Regions from separate parts of the Bradyrhizobium yuanmingense genome, predicted to be linked through region 1. Evidence: riboswitches for the same ligand, from Rfam matches in the RefSeq annotation. Region 1 holds a riboswitch; the other holds the start of a gene.
What was found. A riboswitch is a leader RNA that binds a small molecule or an ion and turns the genes downstream of it on or off. The one in region 1 is predicted to bind S-adenosylmethionine.
Positions count from the first base shown of each region.

Region 2: another riboswitch for S-adenosylmethionine. It lies ahead of metX (homoserine O-acetyltransferase MetX); the one in region 1 lies ahead of N2605_RS32505 (O-succinylhomoserine sulfhydrylase).

Region 1 covers NZ_CP104173.1:6,995,579-7,009,940, forward strand. Annotated here, with positions in the region: gene N2605_RS32480 (SRPBCC family protein) at 1-31, shown strand, start outside; gene N2605_RS32485 (hypothetical protein) at 146-625, shown strand; gene N2605_RS32490 (MATE family efflux transporter) at 622-2,061, opposite strand; gene N2605_RS32495 (hypothetical protein) at 2,427-3,479, opposite strand; gene N2605_RS32500 (2'-deoxycytidine 5'-triphosphate deaminase) at 3,674-4,795, opposite strand; SAM riboswitch at 4,892-4,971, shown strand; gene N2605_RS32505 (O-succinylhomoserine sulfhydrylase) at 5,048-6,235, shown strand; gene N2605_RS32510 (SGNH/GDSL hydrolase family protein) at 6,350-7,339, opposite strand; gene N2605_RS32515 (SGNH/GDSL hydrolase family protein) at 7,352-8,131, opposite strand; gene N2605_RS32520 (OpgC domain-containing protein) at 8,131-9,387, opposite strand; gene apaG (Co2+/Mg2+ efflux protein ApaG) at 9,582-9,974, shown strand; gene N2605_RS32530 (Hsp33 family molecular chaperone) at 10,135-11,142, opposite strand; gene argF (ornithine carbamoyltransferase) at 11,312-12,247, opposite strand; gene N2605_RS32540 (aspartate aminotransferase family protein) at 12,247-13,455, opposite strand; gene N2605_RS32545 (GcrA family cell cycle regulator) at 13,915-14,362, shown strand, end outside.
Region 2 covers NZ_CP104173.1:6,826,133-6,840,494, forward strand. Annotated here, with positions in the region: gene N2605_RS31625 (Vgb family protein) at 1-801, shown strand, start outside; gene N2605_RS31630 (hypothetical protein) at 884-1,147, shown strand; partial or broken gene N2605_RS31635 (AAA family ATPase) at 1,207-1,351, opposite strand; gene N2605_RS36410 (helix-turn-helix domain-containing protein) at 1,350-2,162, opposite strand; gene N2605_RS31645 (nuclear transport factor 2 family protein) at 2,217-2,636, shown strand; gene clpB (ATP-dependent chaperone ClpB) at 2,678-5,317, opposite strand; gene N2605_RS31655 (MOSC domain-containing protein) at 5,556-6,344, shown strand; gene N2605_RS31660 (TIGR02594 family protein) at 6,473-7,126, opposite strand; gene N2605_RS31665 (alpha/beta fold hydrolase) at 7,340-8,203, shown strand; gene metW (methionine biosynthesis protein MetW) at 8,320-8,982, opposite strand; gene metX (homoserine O-acetyltransferase MetX) at 8,985-10,187, opposite strand; SAM riboswitch at 10,282-10,361, opposite strand; gene N2605_RS31680 (chorismate mutase) at 10,518-11,366, shown strand; gene hisC (histidinol-phosphate transaminase) at 11,401-12,498, shown strand; gene N2605_RS31690 (prephenate/arogenate dehydrogenase family protein) at 12,495-13,430, shown strand; gene N2605_RS31695 (DUF2125 domain-containing protein) at 13,550-14,362, opposite strand, start outside.

The sequences.
Region 1 (14,362 bases):
GCACAAGGCGTTTCCGCCCGCTTCGGCCTGATCATTCACTGTGAGTTGTCTCACAGAAGCGCGTCCTCGCCGGCCGTAACCATGCCCCTCGTGCGTCCGGTCGGCTCTGCTCTCCCGGCGGCGCCACGCACGCGAGGAGCATGCCATGAGAGGTGCGGACAAGGTGATCTGTCAGGCGGCCGCGGTGCTGCTGCTGTTTTCGATCTCGAGCGTGCCGGCAAAGGCGCAACTCCTCGGCGGCGGAGGAGCTGGCGGCGAGGACATGATGACCCAGATGGCGCCGATGCTGGAGATGATGAAGGCGAAGATGGGCAAACGCCGCTTCGCCATGCTGATGCAGACCATGGGGCCGATGATGAGCCGCATGATGGAGAACGGCGGCGGCGGGCTCGGCGGCTTGATGGGCGGCGGCAATTTCGGCGGCGGATTCGGTGCACCGAGCTATGGCGGCTACACCCCGATGGGCGGCGGCACCATGCCGGTCGGGATCGGTAGCATGGGCGGCGGCGACATCATGGGCATGCTCGGCGGCACCGGTGGCAGCGACATGATGGCGATGATCCCGCAATTGATGCGGCTCGCCAATACCGGCGGTGGCGGCCATCGCCGCCACAAGCGTCGCTAGTCGACAACAAGAGCAGGCGCGATTGCAGGCTTGCCCTCGCGCGGTCCCCAGCGTGTCAGCACGACGCTGGAGCACGACAAGAGGCCGAGCACGACCATCGAGCTCGCGGCGAGCCAGAAGAAGCTCTGCGCGCTGGCGCCGTGCCTCGACAGCCACCAGCCGATTCCGGCGATGTAGATCAGCCGCGCGGTCTGCGCCAGCACGGGCCCGATCACCTTGGCCGCGCCTTGCGAGGAGAAATACATCGTCGTTGCCAGGCCGAAGAAGGCGTAGAACGGCCCGACCGTCGAAAGATATTGATGGCTCGCCGCGCGCACCGCCACACTGCCGGTGAACATGTTGACCCAGAGATCGGGGAAGATCGCAACGAGGCACGCCGGCACGCCGACCGCCACGAAAGCAGCAACGCTGGCGGTCCAGGCGATGCGCCGGGCCCGCGCGATGCGGCCGGCGCCGATCGCCATCCCGACCATCGGCACGCAGGCGATGCCGAACGAGAATGCGATCGAGGTCAGCAGGAATTCGAGCCACGCGCCGACGCCGTAGCCGGCGAGGATCGCAGTGCCGAACTGCGCCAGCATGTGCGTGAAGATCGAGATCGTCAGCACCGATTGCAGCGGCGAGAAGCAGGCGATGGCGCCGACCTTGAGGATGTCGAAGAACATCGCCCATTGGATGCGCAGGCCGCGCAGCTTCAGCGTGATCCGCGCGCGGCCGGAGAACAGGTACCAGCTCATGATGCCGATGTTCATAGTGTAGGCGATCAGCGCGCCAGCGGCGACGCCGCGCATGCCGAACTGCGGCACTGGCCCGAGCCCGAGACCGAGCGTGCCGCCGAGCACGATCTGCCAGGCCGCGGAGTTGAGGATCAGGAACGACGGCAGCTTCATGTTGCCGGTACCGCGCAAGATGCCCGCCATGGTGTTAAGCAGCCAGGGCAGCACGGCGCCGCCGAAGAACACCTGCGTGTAGGCGATCGCATGCGTCAGCACATCGCCGCGGCCGCCGAGCATCTCGAGCAGCCTCGGCCCGAAGATCAACATGCCCAGCATGAAGACGAATCCGAAGCTGATGCCGATGAGCATCGCGTGCACGGCCAATGTGCCGGCGCGCTCGCGATTCCCGGCGCCGAGCGCACGCGCAATGGCCGAAGCCACCGCGCCGCCCATGGCGCCGCCGGACATCGTCATGGTCAGAATGATCGTCGGAAACACCAGCGCCATCGCCGCCAGCGCCTCGACGCCGAGCCGGCCGACATAGGAGGTCTCGGCGATCACCACGCAAATGCCGGCCGACAGACCGATCGCGTTCGGCCAGGCGAGCGACAGCAGCGTGCGCAGAATCGGCCCCTCGGTCAGGGCGCTTCTGATCGGCGGCGGAGGCGGCGGCAGTGGGCGCTCTTGCTCATCGACCGGGATTTCGGCGATGTCGGACATGTCCTCTCCCGGGCGCAGGCGCCGTTTGCAGCGCAGCAATCACTTGGTGTGCCAATGGCGTCGTTCGCGCGAATGGCGCGGCTGAGGCGTGTTAGCACGGCGTGCTCCGATTCTGCCTGCGCCCGATGCAGGCGTGCCCTGCGGCAGCGCATTTCAAGCGGTGGAATTCGTTCTTCTCCCTCTCCCCGTTCTTACGGGGCCGCGACGAGCCTTGCTCGCGCCGAGAGCGTCGGGGTGAGGGGCTCTATTCGCGAAGACGGCGAGAGCTGGACTCGCGGAGACTCCCCCTCATCCGGATTGCATCTTCGATGCAATCCGACCTCTCCCCGCAAGCGGGGCGAGGTGAGGCCCGCTGCGGCCGTCGCCTAACCGATGGTCCACACCAGCGGTGGGCGCCCGCCTACCGCGGTGCGCATCTGCACGCCGATGTGCCGGCCGCAGCCTGCGGCGAGCCCTTCGAACAATCCCTCCAGCACCTTGGCGCAGGCGCGATGATAATCGGCGACGTCGTCCATCAGCTTCCAGCTCTGCTGCCGGATCTCGAACGTGCCTTCCGATTGCGTCATCTCGGCCGCATCATCCTGCGCGGCGAGCAGCGCGTTCAGGAACGATGCGAATTCTCGCGCTCCGCCGCGGGTCGTCGCCAGCGCCGCGGCGACCTCGTCGAAATATTGCATGCCGATCAGCTTGCCGGTGAGGTGCAGCAGATAGCCGGCATCCTCCGGGCCGAACAGCTGCACCATCACGGGCGCGGCGGTGCGGACATATTCCATCGCGTAATTGCGATAGGCCTTTTCCAGCCGCGGTCTTGGCCAGCTCGCGACCGGCAAGGCGGGCGCCGTCTTCGCATCGAACAAAGGTGCTTCGAGGTGGCGCGCGAACACGAGGCGCTGGTCGAGCTCGAGCGGATGGTCGTAGAGATGGTAATAGCCTTCGAGCCCGTCCTGGCCGTCGACGCTCTGCTTGGTGCAGACGAAGCCGAGCCTGAGGTCGCCGAGGGCCGCGCCATTGTTGGCGTGCCAGCCGCGCAGCATGGCGCGTGAGACTTCGCCCGGCACGCCACAGATCGCAGTGCCCTTCCAGATCCAGCGCGGCGGCGGATAGCGGATCCAAGCCTTGGTGTCGCTCTCGTACATGTATTCGACATGAACGCCGCCGATCCAGTTGGAGAGATAGTGGTATTGCGCAGCCGCGACCGCCGGCGGCAGATGGTCGATCCCGAGCTTGCTGAGCCCCGGCAGGAAACGCTCCTGCTGCTGGCGACGAAACACGCGGAAGACGAACTCTGCGGCATCCGCCGTGCCGCGGCGCGTGACGACGGTGAGGATCAGCCCGGTGAAACAGGCGTGATAGAGATCGGCGATCGCACGCCAGCGCTTCCATTGCGCTTCCTGCGCGAGGTCTGGTGCGGTGGTCATGTTCGCTCCCGGCTTGTTGTTTTGCGGGAGTGTGTCATCGCGGATCGGGTGACGCAACCGGACGCGCTCTCGGTGTTATCGCCCGCGAAGGCGGGCGATCCAGTACTCCGAGATGGTCATGCTTGAATCGAGAGGCCGCGGCGTACTGGATTCCCCGCCTCCGCGGGGAATGACAGCGGTGGGTGAGGTTGGCACTACACCCTGAAATGCTTGCTGAGCTTCAGGCCTTGCGCCTGGTAATTCGAGCCGATGCGCTGGCCGTACATCGCGTCGGGGCGGGCCAGCATCTTCTCGTAGACGAGGCGGCCGACGATCTGGCCGTGCTCGAGGATGAACGGCACCTCGCGCGAGCGCACCTCCAGCACGGCGCGCGATCCCAGCCCGCCAGCGCCGGCATAGCCGAAGCCGGGATCAAAAAAGCCGGCATAGTGCACGCGGAATTCGCCGACCAGGGGGTCGAACGGCACCATCTCAGCGGCGTAGTCGGGCGGCACCTGCACCGCTTCCTTGGAGGCGAGGATATAGAACTCGCCGGGGTCGAGGATCAGGCTGCCGTCGGGGCGCGCCGAGATCGGCTCCCAGAAATCCTCCACCGCGTAGCCGGCGCGGCGGTCGACATCGACGACGCCGGTGTGGCGCTTGGCGCGATAGCCGACGAAGCCGCTCGCCTTCTCGCCGGAGAGATCGACCGAGACGGCAACGCCGCCCGAGAGATCGGCATCGTCGATGTCGACGAGACGCTCGCTGGCGTGCAGCGCATCGAGCTCGTCGGCATTGAGGATGGCATCGCCGGTGCGGAAGCGCACCTGGCTGAGACGCGAGCCCTCGCGCACCAGCACCGGGAACGTCTTCGGGCTGATCTCGGCATAGAGCGGGCCGTGATAGCCGGCGCCGATCATGTCGAAGCGACGGGTGCCGTCGGCGATCACGCGGGTGAAGACGTCGAGCCGGCCGGTCGAGCTCTTCGGATTGGCGGCAGCGACGATCTCCGGCGGCAGCGCGAGGCTCTCGAGCAACGGCACGATGTAGACGCAGTTGGTCTCGAGCACCGCGCCGTCGGCGAGGCTGAACTCGTGCAGCTTCAGCTCGTCGATGCGCTCGGCCACGGTGGCACCGGGCCCGGGGAGGAAGCTGGCACGGACGCGATAGGCGATGTCGCCGAGGCGCAGATCGAGGCTCGCCGGCTGGATCTGGCTCTCGACGAAGTCGTAGGCGGGCAGGATGAGACCTTCTTCCGCCATCGCCGCTATCATGCGGTCGGGCAGGATACCATTGGCGTCGGCGGCGACCGTGAACGTCAACCGGGGGGTCCTCATCAGGGGCCGAATGCATCCGGACATGCCGGAAATACAAGTCTTTTACGGCTATCCGATGGACGCCTTGACGGAAAGGGCATTGCGGAATATGAGCATCACTTATCCCGTGGTGATTTGAGCCGGCCGGCTTGCAGCCACGTTAAATAAGTCGCTAAACAGGCCGGGGACCTCTGTGATCCCGGCCCGTGGAGATATCCAGGCCGGTTTTTTTGTGACCGTTTTCGCCTCGACGGTCATGTCGGAGAGGGTCCTATGTCGAAGTCGTCTGCTGCCTATCGCCCCGAAACCCGCCTGGTCCATTCCGGCACCCTGCGCTCGCAATATGGCGAGACCTCGGAGGCGCTGTTCCTGACGCAAGGCTATGTCTACGCCAGCGCGGAGGAGTGCGAGGCGCGCTTCAAGGGCGAGGATCCCGGCTTCATCTATTCGCGCTATTCCAACCCGACGATTGCAATGTTCGAGCGCCGCATGATCGAGCTCGAAGGCGCCGAGGCCGCGCGCTCGGCGGCAACCGGCATGGCGGCGGTGACGACTGCGATCCTGGCGCCGCTCAAGGCCGGCGATCACGTGGTCGCCTCCCGTGCGCTGTTCGGCTCCTGCCTCTACGTCATCCAGGACCTGTTGCCGCGCTACGGCATCGAGGCCACGCTGGTCGACGGGCTCGATCTCGACCAGTGGCAACGCGCGCTGAGGCCCAACACCAAGACGTTCTTCCTGGAGAGCCCGACCAACCCGACGCTGGACGTGCTCGACATTCCCTCGATTGCCGAGATCGCGCACAAGGGCGGCGCGCGGCTCGTCGTCGACAACGTGTTTGCAACCCCGATCTGGCAGAGCCCGCTCGCGCTCGGCGCCGACGTCGTCGTCTACTCCGCAACCAAGCACATCGACGGCCAGGGCCGCTGTCTCGGGGGCATCATCCTGTCCTCCGAAGCCTTCATCGCCGAGCACATCCACAATTTCATGCGCCAGACCGGCCCGTCGATTTCGCCATTCAATGCCTGGGTCCTGCTCAAGGGCCTGGAGACGCTGGGCGTGCGCGTGCGCGCGCAGACCGACAATGCCGCGCGCATCGCCGAGGTGCTGGCGAGCCATCCCAAGATCTCGCGACTGGTCTATCCCGGCCGCGCCGATCATCCGCAGGCGGCGCTGGTGAAGAAGCAGATGCGCGGCGGCTCGACGCTGGTCGGCTTCGAGGTGAAGGGCGGCAAGGCGGCGGCCTTCCGTGTGCTCAACGAATTGAAGCTCGCCAAGATCTCCAACAATCTCGGCGACGCCAAAAGCCTCGTCACGCATCCGGCGACCACGACGCATCAGCGCCTCAAGCCGGAAGACCGCGCCGCGCTCGGCATCAGCGAGGGCTTCATCCGCTTCTCGGCGGGGCTGGAGCACGCGGATGACCTGATCGAGGATCTCACCGCGGCGCTGGAGAAGGCGTGAGGGAAGCGAGGTCTCGTAGGGTGGATTAGCCGAAGGCGTAATCCACCTCTGCTGCATCCGCGGAGATAGACAGTGGTGGGTTACGGCTTCGCCTAACCCACCCTACGCACCCTCTCACATCGGCCGGTACGTTCTCACATCCGCGGGCACGCTCACACCGAGCTTGATCTGGCCGACGGAGCGGATGATGTCGTCGCCGAGCAACTGGGCGAAGCAGGCATAGCCCCAATCGTTCATGTGCAGGCCGTCGGCGATGACGAAGCCCTCGACCGGGATCGACTGGTTCTCGTGCCAGTCGCGCATCACCTCGAAGCGCGGGAAAATGCCGACCTTGCGGAGCTCGGCGACGTTGCCGAGCAGCTTGATCATCTTGCCGGCGCTCTCCTTGCGCTGGTTGACGGCCGGCGAATATTGCGGATCGACCAGCACGATGTCGGTGCCGCCGGCGGCCTGAATGCGGTTGATGCCGTCCTCCACCAGCTTGACGGTCTCGCCGGGATCGAGATTGCGCAGCACGGCGTTGGTGCCGACCTGCCAGATCACGAGATCCGGATGCCTGTCGATCACCTGCGTCTGCAGACGCTTCATCATCTCGGGGGCGTCCTCGCCGCCGACGCCGGCATTGATGACGCTGATGTCGGCAGTCGGATAGTGCCGGCGCAGCTGCGCGGCGAGACGATTGGGGTAATTGAACTCCGGCGAGCTCGCGCCGAACCCTTGAGTCGACGAGGAGCCGAACGCGACGATGACGACGGGCTGGCCGGCGGCCAGCTTGCTCGCGACATGCGGCAGCGAGCCCATCGCCTTGGAGCCGCCCTTCGGCGGCAGGCAGGGCACCCGGCTGAAGATGTCGGCGGCGGACTTCGCGACCTCCTTCACCTTGTCGATGGCGCGCGAGGTGACGCCGCGCTGCTCGGGCGACCTCGCGGCGACGGTGGTCTGGGACGGCGCAGCGGGCGCGGGATCAGGCGACTGGGCGGGTGCGGGGGTCGCCGGCTGAGCGGCCGGCGTCTGCGCATGCGCGGCGGGCGTCAGCAACAACAGCACTGCTGTTGCAGGCACGGCCAGCCATGACGTCAGGCAAAAAGGGCGGAGAGAACTCATTAACGCTAGACCTCAATTTTGCTGCTGGGCCGGCTCCAGATGGGCAGCGTCAATCACGAACTGTGCCAACGCCCGGCCAAGGCAATCATGGACCTGCTTCGCCAGCTCAGGCCCGCGGGACGGGTTGAACAGGTCGAACTGGCCCTGTTCATTCCACTGCCGCATGATCGCGAACCGATCGAACAGCGGGATGTCGTGCTCCTGTGCCACGACGCGCATATTATCGAGAAAAGGCTGCGCCGAGATCATGGTCTCGGTGCGCGGGCTATATTGCAAATTCATCAAGACGACGTCCGCCCCTGCCTTTTGCAGCGCAACAACCCCGTCGGTCACCGCGCTACGAAATTCGTCGGGATCGATGGATCGGATAGCATCCACGGTCCCGGTCTGCCAGATGACCAAAGTAGGCGTTTTTGCTTCCATCAGCTTAACGAAGGTGGACGCGGTCTCCTCTGCCGTTTTCTTGCTCTGTATTTCTACGGAGACGTGCACCGGCTCGGAGGGCGGCAGTTTCTCCTTGAGGATCGCCTCCATGCGCGCCGGATAGGAGCTGCTCTCCGACGACGGAATCGTGGTCGAGCGGCTGCCGATCACCAGGATGTCGAGCGGTTTGCCGGCCTTGATCGCCTCGGCGACCTTGGGCAGCTGGCTTTCGCTGGTCAGCAGATAGGACGGCAGTTCGCAGGCCGCAGGCATAGGGGATGCGGCAGACGCGGCATCGCCCGCGCGCGCCGTGGGCGCGGCGAGGTTACCGCATAGCAGGACCAGGCTCAGGAGAACCTTCGCCTTCATCAGCCCCCTCCCGCCAGATCGGCGTTGCCGACGGCGTTTTTGGTTTTCGCACCGCTCTTGTCAGCCACACGCTTGTACCACGAAATGACCCAGGCCACCCCCCACATGATCAGGATTCCGGAGAGGCTAATCAACGCATGCATGACCGGCCCGCCGGAGATTTCGGCGAGGACGAAATGGCCGGCAAAGGCCAGGAAGACGCCGAGGCAGAAGATCTCGAGCGAATGCTGACCACATAGAATCAATGGTCGTAGCCAGCGCGATTTCAAGCCCGGCCAATCGCGGGGCAGGAAGCGTACGGTCAGCGCCGCCAGCGCCAGGAAGTGCGCGAAGCGCAGCACGTCGAGGTCGGTCTTGTCGATCGGATACATCCATTGTTCGATCTGCTTCGGCATGAACTGGGAGAGCTGGGGCACGTACCAGGTCAAGGTCACGTAGAACGCCGCGATGAGATAGGCGATCGAGATCCACATCGTCACGGGCGAGGCCAGGATGCCCGACATGCGACGCGCACCTCCGAGCGCGCACCAGGCACCAAACACGAACAGCAATTGCCAGGCGAACGGATTGAAGGCCCAGAAGCCGTTCGGATAGGCCGACAGGTAAAGGTCGTACTCCCAGGTCACCGCGTAGAGCAGGACCGACAGCCCGAGCGTGACGTCCGGCCGCCATTTCATCGACCACAGGATCAGAGGCAGCGCCAGCATCAGCACGATGTAGAGCGGCAGCACGTCCATGTTGACGGGACGGAAGCGCAGCAGCAGCGCCTGCACGATGACGACGTCGGGCTGCTTGAGGAAGTCCATGATGCCCATCTCTTCGGTGTAGAGCGGGTTCTCGAACCTGGTCGCGACATAGGAGATCTCGGCGAGGAAGATCGTGAACAGGAAGACGTGGGCGACGTAGATCTGCCAGACCCGGCGCAGGATGCGCGCGGTGGCGATGAGAACGCCACTCTCCAGCATGGCCCGGCCATAGACGAAGGCCGCGGTGTAGCCGGAGATGAAGATGAAGATCTCGGTGGCGTCGCTGAGGCCGTAATTGCGGATCGTGAACCAGGTCAGCAGACTGGGCGGCAGATGGTCGATGAAGATCAGCCAAAGCGCGAGGCCGCGGAACAGATCGAGCCGGAGCTCGCGCTCGCCGATGGCGGGCAGCGTGATGGCCGGCGCTGCGGCGCGCGCCTTGGTCCCCGCAGGCTTGGCGCCCGCGGTTCCTGCGATGGTCGATCCCGTCACTTGGTCGGCAATGGTCATCGGGGCCTGGAAACCGTTCCGCAAATCGCGACGTCGAAGCAGTGTAATGGTCCGGCTGTCGTCTCGCAAAGCGTCCGGATCACATCAGGGTGTCTCCCTCGGTGGTGTGCTTTTCCTCCAATTCTGGCGGGACGATGTCGCCAAAGCCGCCGGCGGGGTTTGGTTCCCGAGGCGGATTCGGTATGATGACAGCCATGTACCGCGCCGTGACCCGCCAGATCGAAGTGACCGTCGAGCCGAACTTTGTTCCGGAGCAATCGTCGGCCGACCGCTCGCGCTACTTCTGGTCCTACACCATCGTCATCACCAATTCGGGCGAGGAGACCGTGCAGCTCAAGACGCGGCACTGGATCATCACCGATGCCTCCGGCCGCCAGCAGGAGGTGAAGGGCGAAGGCGTGGTCGGCGAGCAGCCGATCCTCGCCCCCGGCGAACGCTTCGAATACACCTCCGGCGTGCCGCTCTCGACCGCCTCGGGCTTCATGACCGGCCGCTACCAGATGGTCAGCGAAACCGGCGAGCGTTTCGAGATCGACGTGCCGACGTTTTCGCTGGACAGCCCCGACAACAAGCGGGTGTTGAATTAGAGAGGCGAGTTCGCCGTAACCGGGGCATCCAGTACGCCGCGGCCTCTCGTTGCGATCAGCATCGTCTCGGAGTACTGGATCGCCCGATCAAGTCGGGCGATGACACCGCGCGTGTGGCACTGCTCCACTCGACATTGCGAGTGCAGCGACGCGGGTAGGCTCAGGCGTCCTCGACGCCCGCCTCGTGCGGCGTGAACTGATACACCGACGAGCAGAACTCGCAGGTGACGACGACCTTGTCGTCCTTGACCATGGCGGCGCGGTCGTCGTGCGAGAAGCTCTTGAGCATCGCGGCGACCGCATCGCGCGAGCAGGAGCACCGCGCCTCGAGCACCTGCGGATTGAACACGCGCACGCCGCGCTCGTGGAAGAGGCGGTAGAGCAGCCGCTCGCCGGAGAGCTCGGGATCGATCAGCTCGACGTCTTCGACCGTCTCGATCAGCGAGCGTGCCTCGACCCATGCATCGTCTTCCGCGACGCTGTGCACCTCGGTGCCGTCGGGCGCATCGCCGGGATGCAAGTCCGCCTGCCGCGCGCGCTCCGGCGCCTTCGGCAGAAATTGCATCAGCATGCCGCCGGCGCGCCAGCGATGCTTGCCGCCGTCGCTCGAGCGCCACTCCTCGCCGACCGCGAGGCGCACGCGCGTCGGGATCTGCTCGGAGCGCAGGAAATATTCGTGGGCGGCGTCTTCCAGGCTGCCGCCGTCGAGCGCAACCAGGCCCTGGTAACGGCTCATGTCGGGGCCCTGGTCGATGGTCATGGCGAGATGGCCGCGGCCGAGCAGCGTGCCGGAATCCTTGGCCGTGCCCAGGCGCGAGGCATCGAAGCGCGCATAGGCGCGCAGGCGGTCCGGGGCCTTGTAGTCGACCACCAGGAACGACACCGGACCGTCGGTCTGGGCCTGAAGAATGAAGCGGCCCTCGAATTTCAGCGCCGATCCGAGCAGCGTCGTCAGCACGATGGCCTCGCCGAGCAGCTTGCCCACGGCTGCGGGATAATCGTGCTTGGTGAGGATGTCGTCGAGCGCGGGGCCAAGCCGCACCAGGCGCCCGCGCACGTCAAGCGCGTCGACCTCGTAAGGCAGCACGGCGTCATCGATCGGAACCGATGATGGCACGCGAACCGGGCCTTCAGGCCCGGTGTTCATGTCAGGAGACTGGGAAACCATGGCGCTTTATCTGGGGTCGTTCGATGCAAATTGAAAGAGGCACGCCCGCATTCCGTCGTCCGCGGAACGACGAGTGCGTAGCCCGGATGGAGCGCAGCGCAATCCGGGGGGTCTTTCCACGCGTTGAGAACCCCGGATTTCGCTGCGCTTCATCCGGGCTACAAGAAGGCTACTTCACCGCGTCGAAGCACCAGGCCAAGATGCCCTTCTGCGCGTGCAGGCGGTTTTCGGCCTCGTCGAACACGACCGATTGCGGCCCGTCGATCACCTCGTCGGTGACCTCCTCGCCGCGATGGGCCGGCAGGCAATGCATGAACAATGCGTCCGCCTTGGCCAGCGACATCAGCTTGGCATTGACCTGGTAGGGCTTGAGCACGTTGTGGCGGTGCTCGCCCTCCTTGTCGCCCATCGACACCCAGGTGTCGGTGACGACGCAATCGGCGCCGCGCACGGCGGCTTCCGGATCGGTGCCGAGCACGATCGGCGCGCCCGTCGCCTTGATCCAGTCGCGCATGGCCTTTTTCGGTGCGAGCTCCGGCGGCGTTGCGACATTGAGCTGGAATTTGAAGCGCTCGGCGGCATGGGCCCAGGACGCCAGCACGTTGTTGTCGTCGCCGGTCCAGGCCACCGTCTTGCCCTCGATCGGGCCGCGATGTTCCTCATAGGTCATGAGGTCGGCCATCACCTGGCAGGGATGCGAACGCCGCGTCAGGCCGTTGATGACGGGCACGGTGGCGTTGGCCGCAAGCTCCAGCAGCGCATCATGGTTGAGGATGCGGATCATGATGGCGTCGACATAGCGCGACAGAACCCGCGCGGTGTCGGCGATGGTCTCGCCGCGGCCGAGCTGCATCTCGGCGCCGGTGAGCATGATCGCCTCGCCGCCGAGCTGGCGCATGCCGACGTCGAACGAGACGCGGGTGCGGGTCGAGGGACGCTCGAAGATCATCGCCAGCGTCTTGCCCTCGAGCGGCCTGACCGGCTGCTGCGCCTTCTGCTTCGCCTTCATGGCGGAAGAGGCGGCGAGCATGCTCTTGAGCTCCGAGAGCGGCAGCTCGTTGATGTCCAGGAAGTGCTTGGGAGCTTTGTTGGGCGTCGTGCTCATCAGCTTGCCGCCCGCTTGGTCTGGCTGGAGGAGATCGCAGCGCAGGCGCGCTCTAACCGGCCGACGCTGTCCTCGATCTCCGCTTCCGTGACGATCAGGGGCGGCAGGAAGCGCACGACATTGTCGCCGGCCCCGACGGTGAGCAGCTTTTCGGCGCGCAGCGCCGCGACGAGATCGCCCGAGGGCACCACCGCCTTGATACCGATCAGCAGGCCCTCGCCGCGCACCTCGCTGACGATTTCGGGATGACGATCGATCACGGAGGCGAGCTTCTGCTTGAGCAGCAGCGACATCTTCTGCACGTGGTCGAAGAAGCCGGGCTTGAGCATGACATCGAGCACGGCGTTGGCAGCCGAGATCGCGAGCGGATTGCCGCCGAAGGTGGAGCCGTGCGAGCCGGGCCCCATGCCGGCCGCCGCGTCCGCGGTCGCCAGCACCGCACCGATCGGAAAGCCGCCGCCGAGCGCCTTGGCGAGCGACATCACATCCGGTGTGACGCCGGTGCGCTTGTAGGCAAAGAGCTCGCCGGTGCGGCCCATGCCGGTCTGCACCTCGTCGAAGGCGAGCAACAGGCCGCGCTCGTTACAGAGTTCGCGCAGCGCCCTCAGGAAGGCGTGAGGTGCAGAACGAACGCCACCCTCGCCCTGGATCGGCTCGATGAGAATGCCGGCGGTGTGCGGACCAATCGCCTTCTTCACGGCGTCGAGGTCGCCGTGCGGCACCTGATCGAAGCCGTCCATCGGCGGACCGAAGCCCTCGAGATATTTCGCAGAGCCGGTGGCGGCGAGCGTCGCCAGCGTGCGGCCATGGAAGGCACCCTCGAAGGTGATCATGCGGTAACGCTCCGGATGCCCCTTGGAGAAGTGATGGTGGCGCACCAGCTTGATCACGCCTTCCAGCGCCTCGGCGCCGGAATTGCAGAAGAACACGAAGTCCGCAAAGCTCTCATTGCAGAGGCGGCTTGCGAGCTTCTCGCCGTCAGGGCTCTGGAACAGGTTCGACATGTGCCAGAGCTTGGTCGCCTGCTCCTGCAACGCCTTGACCAGCGCGGGATGGACATGGCCGAGCGCATTCACCGCGACACCCGAGGTGAAATCGAGATAGCGATCGCCGTTGGTCGCGATCAGCCAGCAGCCTTCGCCGCGCTCGAAACCGAGGTCGGCCCTGGCGAAAACGGGGAGCAAATGCGGCGCTGCGCTGTTAGTCATGACGTCACTTGAATGTTGCGGACGGTGTGAGGCATGCATTGCGCGACGCACCATCGACCGGCCCCGGAAAACGAAACGTGCCGCCTTTTAAGGGCGGCACGTGGCACTATCTTATGCCTGGCAAGACGGGTGTCAATGCCGCCCGGAAAGCCTCGCGAAACGCTGATTCCGTAGTCTTGCGGTGCCGATTTTGCGGGTTTTTCACCACGGAACATGTGGAAGCGAGTCGGCGGACTCTTGCGCGGGAGTCACGCCATATTGTAGCGTTTGGACTGTCAGATACGACATCTCGTGCAGCAGTTCTGATCCCAGAAGTCCTCATGTACCGGCGTAAACGTTCGGGCGTCTTGAGCGCGCCCGGCGAGCCTTAAGGGATTCTGACGGCACGGGTTTTTCAAGGCTAAAGCATTCGCTGCGAAGGCCCCAGGATGGCAGGCGCGCAGCGAGGGAAAGGGTGCAATGACGGTTTTGACCTGGTCCGATGATCGCGTCGAGCAGCTGAAGAAGCTCTGGGAGGCCGGACTTTCGGCCAGCCAGATCGCGGCGGAGCTCGGCAATGTGACCCGCAATGCCGTGATCGGCAAGGTGCACCGGCTCGGCCTGTCCGGCCGCGCCAAGAGCCCTTCATCGGCAGCGCCGCGGCCGCGCAAGGCACGGCCCGCGCAGCATATGATGCGGGTGACCCGCCCCGTCGCGCGCGGCAACACCGCGTTGGCGCAGGCCTTCGAGGTCGAGTTGGAAGCCGAGCCGGTTACCTACGACAACGTGGTGCCGATGAGCCAGCGGCTGTCGCTGCTGGAATTGAACGAGGCGACCTGCCACTGGCCGGTCGGCGATCCCTCGAGCCCGGATTTCTTCTTCTGCGGCGGCAAGGCGCTCTCCGGCCTGCCCTATTGTGCCCAGCATT
Region 2 (14,362 bases), 170 kb from region 1:
ACCGGTCATGCCAAGCAGATCATCATCGGCAAGCTCGCTTTGCCCGGCGGCATCGGCGTCACCTCGGAGAACGGCAAGGACACGATCCACGTCGCCGACCTGTTCGCCTATCGCACGGTGGACGGCGTGACCGGCGAGGTCACCGAAAAGGCGCGCATGCACGCCGCTGGCACGACGCTCGAATATCCGATGAGCGCGACGGCGAAGGGCAACGACGTGGTCCTGTCGAGCTGGTTCACCGGCACCGTGCAGGTGATCGACGGCAAGACCGGCGCGACGCGCGACATGCTGCACGGCTTCAAGGCGCCGCATGACGCGGTCGTGCTCGCGGACGGCAGCATCCTGGTAGCCGAGCTCGGCACCAAGTCGCTGGTCAAGGTGAGCGGCGAGCACGGCAAGGATCGCACCACGCTGATCGGCGCGCTCGAGGGTCCGATGGGTCTCGTCCGCGGGGCCGGCGACGAGGTTTACGTCACCGAGGCTTTTGCTGGCATCATCTCCAAAATCAACAGCACCGGCGAAAAGACCGTGATCGCCAAGGATCTGAAGATGCCAGAAGGCATCGCGCGCACCGGCGACGGTAAGCTGATCGTCGCCGAAGTCGGCGCCAAGCGGCTGATCGAGATCGTGCCGGAATCCGGCAAGGTCACCGAAATCGCAGCCAATCTCCCGATCGGTCTGACCGGCGCCCCCGGCGGCTTGCCGACGCATATCCCCACCGGCGTCGCAGTCGGCGCGACGGGCGCGATCTACGTCAGCTCGGATGTCGAGAATGCGATCTACAAGGTGGTGAAGAAGTAGGAGCTACGTGCACGGGACTGGCGGGAACCGTCACGCCGGTTCCCCGGTTAGACGCTGACGGAAGCCAGCAGGAGGATCGCTCATGACGCGCCTCTCACGCGACGATGTCGTCAAGGCCGTGGACCGCGCCGATGACGTCACCATTGCCCAGATCATCGGGACCGGCGCGACCGCTGAGGAGCTTGCTGAGGCCCAGGCCTGGCTCGCCAACGATGAGCCGATGATCAACGATCTGCGCCCGCTGGCGCAGGGCCGGGTGCGCGAGCTGGTGGATATTTTGTCGGAGCTGGAGGAGGACGAGGAGGACGGCGTCGAGCCGCGCTCCGCCTCGGCCCCTGGCAACTAGCCAGACAGCAAAACAGGACGCCCCGGAGAGGTGACCCTCCGGGGCGGCTTTCATTTCAGATCCTCACCCTCCGGCTGGTTCACGAGATACTCGGACCGAGGTTCGAGGCCATGATGATCAGCATGTCGCGGAATCGACGGTACGGCCCTGGCCCTCGGCCAGCGGGCCGTCGCCGAGCGCCTGCAACAGCACGTTGAAGACGTTAACCCGCACGCACCCGTGCGAACAATTCCGACGGCATCATACCGAACATGTCGCGGAAGGCCGTGCTGAAATGCGCGGAGCTGGAAAAGCCCGCGTCATGCGCGGCCTCGGTCAGCGATTGGCCTTGTGCGACCGCCCGCGCGGCAGCGCCGATCCGGGACCAGATCCGGTAGCGGCGGAGCGGCACACCCGTGACGTCCTTGAAAAGATGCAGGAAGCGCGAGGACGAAAGTCCGGCCCTGCGGCCGAGTTCAGCAAGGGTGTGCGAACCGCTGGGCTGCTCGCGCATCCGCTCGATGGCGGCGGCAATTCTTGCATCTGGCTGCGGACTTGATCCGATCCCAAGCATATCGCGGGCTGCTTGCTGCGCGTCCTCAGATGCGAGGCGTCGCTCCGCGATGGCGCCAAACAGCGCGACGACCGACCTCTCGTCGATCATGTCGAACGCGGCCCTCGATCCGACCTCCTTCATTCGTGAGCGAAGCGCCTCGATATCGCGGCCGAGGGGATCGACATAGAGGAAGGCCATCCGTCCAGCATCGGTGCGGAGATGGTGCAGACTGTTGGGCATGATCAGCACGCTGCGGGTCTCGCGATAAGACGGTGAGCGCGCCCTCGGATCGTTAGCTACGCCTATCGCCCCGTCGAGCGCGACGGCCAGCACGCCGGTGGCATTGCGGTGGGGCGTCAGCCCGAAGGCTGGACCGAGATAGAGCACCCGCGCGTCCCAATCGAGCATCCGCGCCCTCTTTGGTCCGCCGCTGGGCGGCGTGCTGATAGCCAGTTCCTGAAAGCCGGAAGGCGAGGTCATGCCTCATCATAGCGCACCGGCACAGCGCTGCCGATGACCCGGGAGATCATATCGATGGACAGAGTTCTGGTAGACGACGCCGCACAAATCGCCGCTATCCGCGCCGCCGTGACGCGCTACGCGGCCGCCTGGCAGGCCGGTGACCGCGCCGCGATCGCCGCCTGCTACCACGATGAATTCATGCTGCACTATGCCGGCCATAATCCGCTCGCCGGCACTCACCGCGGCAAGGCGGCCGCGCTTGCCACTCTGGCCGAGGTCGCACGCCGCTCCAACCGAAAACTGCTCGCCATCGATGACGTCATGGCCGGGCCGCGGCGCGGCGCCATTCTCGCACGGGAATCATTCAGCCGGGACGGTCGCACGGCTGAATTGGAACGGTTGCTGGTCTATGCCGTGCGTGAAGGCCTGCTGAGCGAATGCTGGGTCTACGACCGCGATCAGGCAGTGGTGGACGCGTTCTTAGCGGATTGAAAACGCCCTCCGCGAGGTTGGCGCGGAGGGCGTGTATTTCATCAGTTCAGCTTCCGCTTCGCCACCGGCGCCTCGAACTGGGTGATCTCGGCGGTCTGCGGCGCCTTGCCGTTGAAGGTCAGCACATTGCCTTCGGACGAGATCGCGACATTGTCGCCATCCCTGACGTCGCCGGCGAGGATCATCTCGGCGAGCGGGTCCTGGAGGTAGCGCTGGATCACCCGCTTCAAGGGCCTTGCGCCGTAGGCGGGATCCCAGCCCTTGGCAGCGAGCCAGTCGCGGCCCGCGGCATCGAGGCTCAGCACGATCTTGCGATCGGTCAGGAGCTTCTGCAGCCGCGCGAACTGGATCTCGACGATGCGGCCCATCTCGCTGCGCTGCAGCCGGTGGAACAGGATGATCTCGTCGACGCGGTTGAGGAATTCGGGGCGGAAGTGCGCCCGCACCATTCCCATCACCTGCTCGCGCACGGCCGAGGTGTCCTCGCCCTCCGGCTGGTTCACCAGATATTCCGAACCAAGGTTCGAGGTCATGATGATCAGCGTGTTGCGGAAGTCGACGGTGCGGCCCTGGCCGTCGGTCAGGCGGCCGTCGTCGAGCACCTGCAGCAGCACGTTGAAGACATCAGGATGCGCCTTCTCGATCTCGTCGAACAGCACCACCTGGTAGGGTCGGCGCCGCACCGCCTCGGTGAGCGCGCCGCCCTCGTCATAGCCGACATAGCCCGGAGGCGCGCCGATCAGCCGCGAGACCGAGTGCTTCTCCATATATTCGGACATGTCGAGGCGGACCATCGCCGTCTCGTCGTTGAACAGGTACTCCGCGAGAGCCTTGGTCAGCTCGGTCTTGCCGACGCCGGTGGGACCTAAGAACATGAACGAGCCGGTGGGGCGGTTCGGGTCCTGCAAGCCCGCACGCGAGCGGCGCACGGCGGTTGCGACCGCACGCACGGCCTCGGCCTGGCCGACGACGCGCTTGCCGAGCTGCTCCTCCATCTTCAGGAGCTTCTCTTTCTCTCCCTCCAGCATCTTGTCGACGGGCACGCCGGTCCAGCGCGAGACCACCTGCGCGATGTGGTTGGCGGTAACAGCCTCCTCCATCATCTCGCCGGAATTCTCTTTAGCCTCGATGTCCGCGAGCTGCTTCTCGAGCTGCGGGATCCGTCCATAGGCCAGCTCGCCGGCCTTCTGGAATTCGCCGCGCCGCTGCGCATTGGCGAGCTCGACACGCAAGCCGTCGAGCTCGGCCTTCAGCTTCTGGGCGTCGGAGAGCTTGTTCTTCTCAGCGCTCCAGCGCGCCGTCAGCGCCGCCGACTTCTCCTCGAGCTCGGCCAGGTCCTTCTCCAGGGTCTGGAGCCGCGACTTGGAGCCGACATCGCTTTCCTTCTTCAGCGCCTCCTGCTCGATCTTGAGCCGGATGATCTCGCGGTCGAGCGAATCCAGCTCTTCCGGCTTGGAATCGACCTGCATCTTCAGCCGCGCCGCGGCCTCGTCCATGAGGTCGATCGCCTTGTCGGGCAGGAAGCGGTCGGTGATGTAGCGGTTGGACAGCGTCGTCGCCGCGACAAGCGCGGAATCGGTGATCCGCACGCCGTGATGCTGCTCATACTTGTCCTTCAAGCCGCGCAGGATCGAGATGGTGTCCTCGACCGAGGGCTCGCTGACGAAGATCGGCTGGAAACGCCGGGCCAGCGCGGCGTCCTTCTCGACGTGCTTCTGGTACTCGTCGAGCGTGGTCGCGCCGATGCAGTGCAGCTCGCCGCGCGCGAGCGCCGGCTTGAGCAGGTTGGAGGCGTCCATCGCGCCGTCGCCCTTGCCGGCGCCGATCAGCGTGTGCATCTCGTCGATGAACAGGATGAAGGTGCCCTCGCTCCCGGTCACTTCCTGCAGCACGGCCTTCAGCCGCTCCTCGAACTCGCCGCGATACTTCGCGCCGGCGATCAGTGCGCCGAGGTCGAGCGAAAGCAACTTCTTGTCCTTCAGGCTCTCCGGCACGTCGCCGTTGACGATGCGCAGCGCGAGGCCTTCGGCGATGGCGGTCTTGCCTACGCCGGGCTCGCCGATCAGGACGGGGTTGTTCTTGGTCCTGCGCGAGAGCACTTGAATCGTACGGCGGATCTCCTCGTCGCGGCCGATGACCGGATCGAGCTTGCCGTCGCGCGCAGCCTGGGTCAGGTCGCGGGCATACTTCTTCAGGGCATCATAAGCGTTCTCGGCGGTCGCAGAGTCGGCCGTGCGGCCCTTGCGCAGCGCCTCGATCGCCGCGTTGAGGTTTTGCGGCGTGACGCCGCCTTTGCTCAGGATGGTGCCGGCCTCGCTGGTCTTTTCCAGCGTGAGCCCGAGCAAAAGCCGCTCGACCGTGACGAAGCTGTCGCCGGCCTTCTCGCCGGCCTTTTCGGCCGCGTCGAAAGTGCGGGCCAGCTCGGGCGCGAGATAGATCTGCCCGGCACCGCCGCCGGAGACCTTCGGCACCTTGTTGAGGGCGTCCTCGGTCGCCTTCAGGATTGCACGGGAATTGCCGCCGGCGCGGTCGATCAGACCGGCCGCGAGCCCCTCATTGTCGTCCAGGAGGACTTTCAGGACGTGCAGGGTTGAGAACTGCTGGTGCCCCTCGCGCATCGCGAGCGACTGCGCGGACTGGATGAAGCCCCTGGAGCGTTCGGTATACTTCTCGATGTTCATCTTTTCTGTCCCTCGGCCTGCCCTCGGGGCCCTCTAAGGCACCCCAAACGGCATCTTCATTGGGTTTCCAATTACCGCATTGACGTTTCTCAACCGGTAACGGTCTTTTTTGCCGGCGTTGCCGCCGGCCTGGACCAGATGTGGGAAGCAGGTTGCGGATGCGAAAGAGGCTACTTCACAATTTCGTGCGCGGACGGGCGGGCTTGGCGATGGCGATCCGAATCCCTTAAGTAGCGGCATGACAGCCAGCCATACCGCCGAGATCACCGGCCTCTACCGCTACCCGATCAAGGGCTTGACGCCGGAACGCCTGTCGCACGTTCCTTTGCGGGTCGGCCAGACCCTGCCGGCCGACCGCCGCTACGCGATCGAGAACGGCCCGAGCGGGTTCGACCCCGAGACGCCCGAATGGAAGCCGAAAATCCAGTTTCTGATGCTGGCGCGCAATGAGCGGCTGGCCGCGCTCGACAGCCGGTTCGACGACGAAACCAACGTGCTGACCATCCGCAAGGACGGCCAGATCGTCGCCAGCGGCGATCTCGAGACCGCCGCCGGGCGCGCCGCCATCGAGGCCTATTTCACGGAGAACTTTCAGCCCGAGTTGAAGGGCCCGCCCAAAATTCTCTCCGGCCGCGACCACAGCTTCTCCGACGTCGCCCGCAAGGTCGTCTCCATCATCAATCTCGACAGCGTCCGCGCCATCGAGACCATGCTCGGCGGCGTCGCCGTGCATCCGCTGCGCTTCCGCGCCAATCTCTACGTGAAAGGCTGGCCGGCCTGGTCGGAGCTCGACCTCGTCGGCCAGACGCTCGCGATCGGGCAGGCCAGACTGAAGGTGATCAAGCGCATCGTCCGCTGCCCGGCCACCAATGTCGACCCCGAGACCGCCAAGCGCGATCTCGAAATCCCTCCCACGCTCTCGCGCCATCTCGGCCATATGGACTGCGGCATCTATGCCGAGGTGATCGCCGACGGTGACGTCGGCGTCGGCGATGTGGTGGCGGTGGAAGAGCCGAAGCTGCTGTGAGCTAACTCCGCTGCCGTAGGGTGGGCAAAGGCGCTCTTGCGCCGTGCCCACCATCTCGTCGAGCGGAGGGAGGTGGTGGGCACGCTTCGCTTTGCCCACCCTACGAGACCGTCGCTACAGCTCCACCGTCAGTTCGGCATCACATACGCATAAATCTTGCCGCGCGAGACCGGGGCTTCGCGGACTCGGTTGCCGTTGTTGCCGGAGATCATGATCGGATTGCCCTGCGCGTCGATGCCGGTGATGATGCCGACATGACCGCCGCGGCGGCCGCGCGACATCACGGCGATGGCACCGACCTGCGGTCCGGAGATGCGCGTGCCGTAGCGCGCGAACGAGCTCGCCATGTCGGAGCCGGTGCCCCGATGGCCGGTATGCTCCAGCACCATGTTCATGAAGCGCGCGCACCACAGGCGGCCGCGCCCGGTCGGATTGCCGCCGATATGGCGGCGTGCCTCGGAGACGAGACCCGATCCTCCGCTGAAGCCTCCGTTCATGCCGGCACCGCTGGCATTGGCATTCGGATCATAGCTCGCCTGGGTGTCGGCGAAGCCGCTTGCCTGCAATTGCGCCGCGCTGCGCTCGAAGCGCGAACTGCGGGCATGATGGGCATAGTGACGGTGGTGATGATGTCTGGCGTGATGCACGTAACCGTGCCGCTCTGCGCTATGACGATGATACGGCCGTGCCGAGGCCGGAGAAACGAACACGGCGAAGGCCGCGAAGAACAGCGCCAGCGCGACAACACAACGCGACAGGCGAGACGCAAACAACTCGAACATTCTTCATCCTTCTTGACACCCCCACTTCCCGCCGGCCCGTGCAATGGCCGACATCCGTTTGGCCGTTAAGCCGCCCGATGTGGCGAGAAAAAGACGCAACGCCCGCGAATGGCTGCAATGATTTTGTGTTCGTGCTCGGCGCTGCTGCCGCATTGCCGACAACAGAATTAACTGCGATCCTCGAACACGGCTTGAAACAGAGGGAAACGGTTAATGCCCCATGCCACGACCAGGGACGGCGTCCGCATCTATTTCGAGGAGGCGGGCCAGGGAACGCCGATACTTTTTCTGCACGAGTTCGCGGCGGACTACACCAATTGGGAGCCGCAGATGCGCTACTTCTCGCGTGGCCATCGCTGCATCACCTATTCGGCGCGCGGCTACACGCCGTCGGACGTGCCTGACGGCGAGGTCTACACCTACACGCATTTCTACACCGATGCGCTTGCGGTGCTCGATCATCTCGGCATCGAGCGCGCGCATCTCGTCGGTCTTTCGATGGGCGCCTATTCCTCGTTGCAGATCGGGTTGAACGCGCCGCAGCGCGCACTGTCGATGACGCTGGCCGGCGTCGGCTCCGGCTCGGAGCTCGAGAACCTGGAGACCTGGCGCACGCAGTGCCGCGCCAATGCCGAGCAGTTCGAGACGCTGGGATCGGTGGAAGTCGCGAAAGTCACGCGCGAGGCGCCGAGCCGGATTCCGTTCCTGGTGAAGGATCCACGCGGGCATGCCGATTTCTACGCCGCACTGGCGCGGCACGATGCCCTGGGATCGGCGCGCACCATGCGCGGATTCCAGGGCGGCCGTCCCTCGATCTACACGATGACGGACGCGATCAGAGGCGCGGCAACACCCGCGCTGATCATCTGCGGCGACGAGGACGAGCCTTGCGTGGGCGCCAGCCTATTCCTGAAGAAGCACCTGCCCGCGGCGGGGCTCGCGATGTTTCCGAAGTCCGGCCACGTGCTGAACCTGGAGGAGCCCGCGCTGTTCAACGAGAGTGTCGAGCGGTTCGTGACGCTGGTGGAAGCAGGACGTTGGCCGGTGCGGGACCCGCGGTCGCTGGTTTCCCACTAGCTGTCATTCCGGGATGCGCCGAAGGCGCAGGCCCGGAATCCATCGGGCTGCAGGCGCTGTTGGACGATGGATTCCGGGCTCGATGCTTCGCATCGCCCCGGAATGACGGAGGGAAACTACTTCCCCCCGCCGCGGCTCAGCAAGAACACCGCCTGCTCGCCGAACATGTTCCACACCCACCAGGGCAGGTTCAGCGGCACCGGGCGGCCGTAGAGATCGAGCGCGACTGAGCGCTCCATCTTCACGTTGATCTCATCGCAGAGCTGCACGAAATCCTTGATGGTGCAAAAATGGATGTTGGCGGTGTCGTACCAGGTCGCCGGCAGATTCTCCGTGCGCGGCATGTGGCCGCCGATCAGGAGCTGGAGTCGCATCTTCCAGAACCCGAAATTCGGGAACGAGACGATGGCGCGGCGGCCGATGCGCAGCAGGTTCTCCAGCACGACCTTCGGCTGCCGCGTCGCCTGCAGCGTCTGCGACAGGATCACGTAGTCGAAGGCATCGTCCGGATAGTTGACGAGATCGGTGTCGGCATCGCCCTGCACCACCGCGAGCCCCTTGGCGACGCAGCGGTTGACGCCCTCGCGCGACAATTCGATGCCGCGGCCGTCGATGCCGCGGGTCTCCAGCAGCTGAAGCAGATCGCCGTCGCCGCAGCCGACGTCGAGCACCTTCGAGCCCGGCTTGACCATCTCGGCGACCAGCCGATGATCGGCGCGATAATCACCGGACGGCCTGGCCGCAACGCCGTCCAGCGGCAGCACTTCCTGCACGGACATCGCTAACGGTCCTCGAGGTTGAGCCCGCGCGCCTTGCCAGCCGATTGCAGGAAGGCGCGGGAGATGTCGAAGAATTCGGGCACGTCGAGCAGGAAGGCGTCGTGGCCGCGATCGGTCTCGATCTCGGCGAATGACACGCGCGCGCTCGAAGCGTTCAGCGCGTGCACCAGCGCGCGCGATTCCGCGGTCGGAAACAGCCAGTCGCTGGTGAAGGAGACCACGCAGAAGCGGGTCTTGATGCCGGCGAACGCCTTGGCCAGCACGCCGCCATGGTCGGCGCCGATGTCGAAATAGTCCATCGCCCGCGTCAGGTAGAGATAGGAATTGGCGTCGAACCGCTCGACGAAGGACGAGCCCTGGTAGCGCAGATAGGATTCGACCTGGAAATCGGCGTCGAACGAGAAGGTCGGCAGCTCGCGGTCCTGCATGCGCCGGCCGAACTTGCGGTGCAGCGCCGCGTCCGAGAGATAGGTGATGTGCGCCGCCATCCGCGCCACCGCGAGCCCGCGATGCGGATGGATCCCGCGATCGGCATAGCCGCCGCCATGCCAGTCGGGGTCGGCCATCACGGCCTGGCGGCCGAGCTCGTGGAAGGCGATGTTCTGCGCCGAGTGCCGCGTCGCGCAGGCGATCGCCAGCGCGGAGTACACGCGGCTAGGATAGGCCGCGGTCCATTGCAGCACCTGCATGCCGCCCATCGAGCCGCCGACGACGGCAAACAGCGTGTCGATGCCGAGCCGGTCGATCAGCATCGCCTGCGCGCGCACCATGTCCGGAATGGTGATGACGGGGAAGTCCAGGCCCCAGACCTTGCCGGTGGCGGGATTGATCGACGCCGGCCCGGTCGAGCCCATACAGCCGCCGATCACGTTGGAGCAGATGATGAAGTAGTGCTTGGGATCGATGGGTCGGCCGGGACCGACCAGCGTCTCCCACCAGCCCGGCTTGCCGGTGACGGGATGTACGTTGGCGACATGCTGGTCGCCGGTCAACGCATGACAGATCAGCACGGCGTTGGAGCGATCGGCATTGAGCTCGCCATAGGTCTGGTAGGCGATCTGGAACGGGGTGAGATCGACGCCGCAATCGAGCCGCAGCGGCTGCTCGGTGCCGAAATGCGCAACCAGCGAGCTTGGATGATCCACCTCGTGCGACCGCTCGTCGGCGCTGATCGCAGGACTCGGTATCGACTTGACGCTACCCATCTCGGACATCGACCTCGTTTGCGACTGGCTGCTCGACCGCGCCGCTGACATCAGGCCATGAAAAACCCGGCCTGAACGATAGGTTCGGCCGGGATCGGAAGCGTCCCCGGCCTGTTTAGCGAGTTTTTTAACGTGGCTGCAAGCCGGCCGGCTCAAATGACCACGGAACGGGCAAAAGCTACCGTCTTGGGCGGTTTTCGTCAAGTCGCGGCCCGGATCGGCCCAATTCGCCTCTGCCGCGACGCCCGCAAAGCACGTCATTTCTCTTTGCTTTCGCCGCCCCGACTGCCTAATCAGGATATCCCCCACCGGAACGATCGACGACCAGACATGTCCCAACGTCCGCCCGCGCCACCATCGCTTCAGGAACTGCGCAAGGAGATCGACGCGATCGACGAGGGCATGCATCGCCTCCTCATGCAGCGCGGCGAGATCATCGATCGCCTGATCCAGGTGAAGCAGACCCAGGAGGTCGGCTCGGCGTTCCGTCCCGCGCGCGAGGCTGCCATGATGCGCGAGATCGTGCAGCGTCATCGCGGCATCCTGCCGCTCGACACGGTCGAGAGCATCTGGCGCGTCATCATCTCGACCTTCACTTACGTACAGGCGCCGTTCTCGGTGCATGCCGACATCTCGGCCAGCGAGGCGGCGATGCGCGATTCCGTGCGCTTCAATTTCGGCTTCACCGTGCCTTACGTCGCGCATTTCAGCGCACAGGCCGCGGTCGAGGCGGTAGCGAAATCCAAGGGTGATCTGGCAATGGTCTCGGCGACCTCGAGCCGCACGCCATGGTGGCTGGAGCTGGAGGCCGACGGCGCACCGAAGATCATCGCGCGGATGCCCTTCATCGAGCGTGCCGATCATCCGGCCGCCTTGCCGGTGTTCGCGATCTCGCGCGTCGCCGACAGCGCCCTGGTGACGGAGGTCGAGACCTTCAGCGTGCGCGTCTCGGGATGGAACGCCGAGGTCGCCCGCGCGCTGTCGCCGCTCGCCGAGATCGTGGCCGTGCCTGATACCGCCTTCGACGGCGCGGCGCTCTTGGTCTCGGTCACCGGCGCGACCAGCATCGACAAGATCAGGGCTGCCCTGATCGAGGCGGGGGCCTCGGTGCGCTCTGTGGCCCTCGTCGGCAGCCACGCAACGCGCTATACGGTGCCCCCGACCGGGCCGAAATCGTAAAATCGCGAGCAGCCCAGCCTATCCGGAGTCCAAGATGTCCCGCCCCGTGCCGAATCCCGGCATTCTCGATATTGCGCCCTACACGCCCGGCAAGAGCCCGGTGCCAGAGCCGGGCCGCAAGGTGTTCAAGCTCTCGGCCAACGAGACGCCGTTCGGGCCCTCGCCCAAGGCGATCGAGGCATTCAAGCGCGTGGCAGATCATCTGGAAGACTATCCGGAAGGCACCTCGCGCGTGCTGCGCGAGGCGATCGGCCGCTCGTTCGGGCTCGATCCCAATCGCATCATCTGCGGCGCCGGCTCGGACGAGATCCTCAATCTGCTCGCGCACACCTATCTCAGCCAGGGCGACGAGGCGATCTCGACGACACACGGCTTCCTGGTCTACCCGATCGCGACGATGGCGGTCGGCGCCAGGAACGTCATCGCCCAGGAGACCAACCTCACCGCCGACGTCGACGCCATCCTGAAGGCCGTGACGCCGAAGACGAAGCTGGTCTGGCTCGCCAACCCCAACAACCCGACCGGCACCTATCTTCCGTTCGACGAGGTCAAGCGGCTGCGCGCCGGCCTGCCCTCGCACGTGCTGCTGGTGCTGGACGCCGCCTATTGCGATTACGTCTCGCGCAACGACTATGAGATGGGGATCGAGCTTGTCGCCACCACCGAGAACACGGTGGTGACGCACACCTTCTCCAAGATCCACGGTCTTGCCGCGCTGCGCATCGGCTGGATGTTCGGGCCCGAGCACGTCATCGACGCGGTCAATCGCATCCGCGGTCCCTTCAACGTGTCGACGCCGGCGATGTATGCCGCGGTCGCCGCGATCGAGGATACCGCGCATCAGGCGATGTCGAAGCAGTTCACCGAGACCTGGCGCAACTGGCTCACCGAGGAGATCGGCAAGCTCGGGCTGAAGGTGACGCCGAGCGTCGCCAATTTCGTGCTGATCCACTTCCCGACCGATAAGGGCAGGACCGCCGATGACGCCGATGCCTTCCTGACCAGGCGGGGGCTCGTGCTGCGCGGCTTGAAGAATTACGGCCTGCCGCATGCGCTGCGCATGACCATCGGCACCGAGGAGGCCAACCGCCTCGTCGTCGAAGGCTTGCGCGACTTCATGGGCGGCAAATGAGCGCGCAGGCGCACTTCCAGCGCGTGGCGCTGATCGGCTTCGGCCTGATCGGCGGCTCGATCGCCCGCGCTGCGAAGCTCCAGGGGCTTGCCGGTGAAATCGTCACCACCGCACGCTCGGAGAAGACACGCGCGCGTGTCGCCGAGCTCGGCATCGTCGATCAGGTGGTGGCGACCAATGCGGAGGCCGTGAGGGATGCCGATCTCGTCATCCTCTGCATTCCCGTCGGCGCCTGCGGACCCGTAGCGCAGGAGATCGCGCCGCATCTCAAGCCGGGTGCGATCGTCTCCGACGTCGGCTCGGTCAAGGGCGCTGTGGTCCGCGACATGGCCCCGCATCTGCCGGGCGGCATTCATTTCGTGCCGGCGCATCCGGTGGCGGGCACCGAGCATTCCGGCCCGGATTCGGGCTTTGCCGAGCTCTTCATCAACCGCTGGTGCATCCTGACCCCGCCTGATGGCAGCGACGCAGCGGCGACCGATCACCTGCGCGCGTTCTGGGCGGCGATGGGCGCCAAGGTCGAGGTGATGACGCCGGATCATCACGACCTCGTGCTCGCCATCACCAGCCACCTGCCGCATCTGATCGCCTACACCATCGTCGGCACCGCCGACGAATTGGCGCAGGTGACGGAATCCGAGGTGATCAAATTCTCCGCCGGCGGTTTTCGCGATTTCACCCGCATTGCGGCGTCCGATCCGACGATGTGGCGCGACGTCTTCCTCGCCAACAAGGAGGCCGTGCTGGAGATGCTCGGCACCTTCACCGAGGATCTCGCCAAACTCACCCGCGCGATCCGCCGCGGCGACGGGGAGGCGCTGTTCGACCACTTCACCCGCACCCGCGCCATCCGCCGCGGCATCGTCGAGATCGGCCAGGATTCCGCCGCGCCCGATTTCGGCCGCCAGCATGGCGCGCTGAAGAAGCCGTGAGCCTGTAGCCCGGACAAAGCTGCGTAGCCCGGATGGAGCACAAGCGTAATCCGGGACAGTGCCAGCTGTGATCAAGAACCCCGGATTGCGCTGCGCTCCATCCGGGCTACGGGAGCCAACTAATACAGCGGCGGGATCTGGCCGACCTTGACCGGGCCGAGCAGCACGGCACCGTCGACGAATTTCAGCGGGAAGCTCCGCGCTTTCTTGCCTTCCAGCGTGCTCTCGGTACCGATCGAATTGATGCCGGCGGCAACGCCGGCATTGGCGTTCTGCTTGATGACCTTGCCGAGGCCCGGCACGGCGCGGTCGAGCGCGCCGAACAGATTATTCAGGTCCTGCGACTTCACGCCGGGCGCGAGGCGATCGAGCGTTGCCTGCGGTACGCCCTCCTCCAGCATCTTCTCGATGCCGAGCGCCGGGATCACGCGCTCGAGGCCGGTCACCGTCATCTGCAATTCGCCGTCGAGCCGGCCGTTGGGCGACAGGCCGAGCGTGCCGGCCGCGACCGCGATCATCTCGCCCTGTTGAATGCGCGACTGCACGATCTCGATGTGACCGCCGGCGGCCTGGATCTCGCGGAAGCGCTGCGGCCACGGTTTGGGCGTGAGGTCGGAGAGGCCGGTGATCTTGGCGCGGGTGTCCGCCTCGAACGGCTCGGCGAGCAGCGGATGCACGCCCTGGATGCTGCCCTGCGCGACATGGAGCACGGTCTCGATCACCGGATGATCGGCCGGCGAGCCATCGGCAAGGCGCCCGTGCAGCTCAACCTGCTTGGCGCGCGCAAGCGGCACCTGCACGCTGCCATCGAGACGGTTGAGGCTGGGGTCGTCGAACACGATGGAAGCGCGATCCGGCACAGCCGGCAGACCCGCCACACTGGCGCGGCCCTTGCTCCAATTCACGGTGAAGGTGTTTTGCGTAATGCCGTC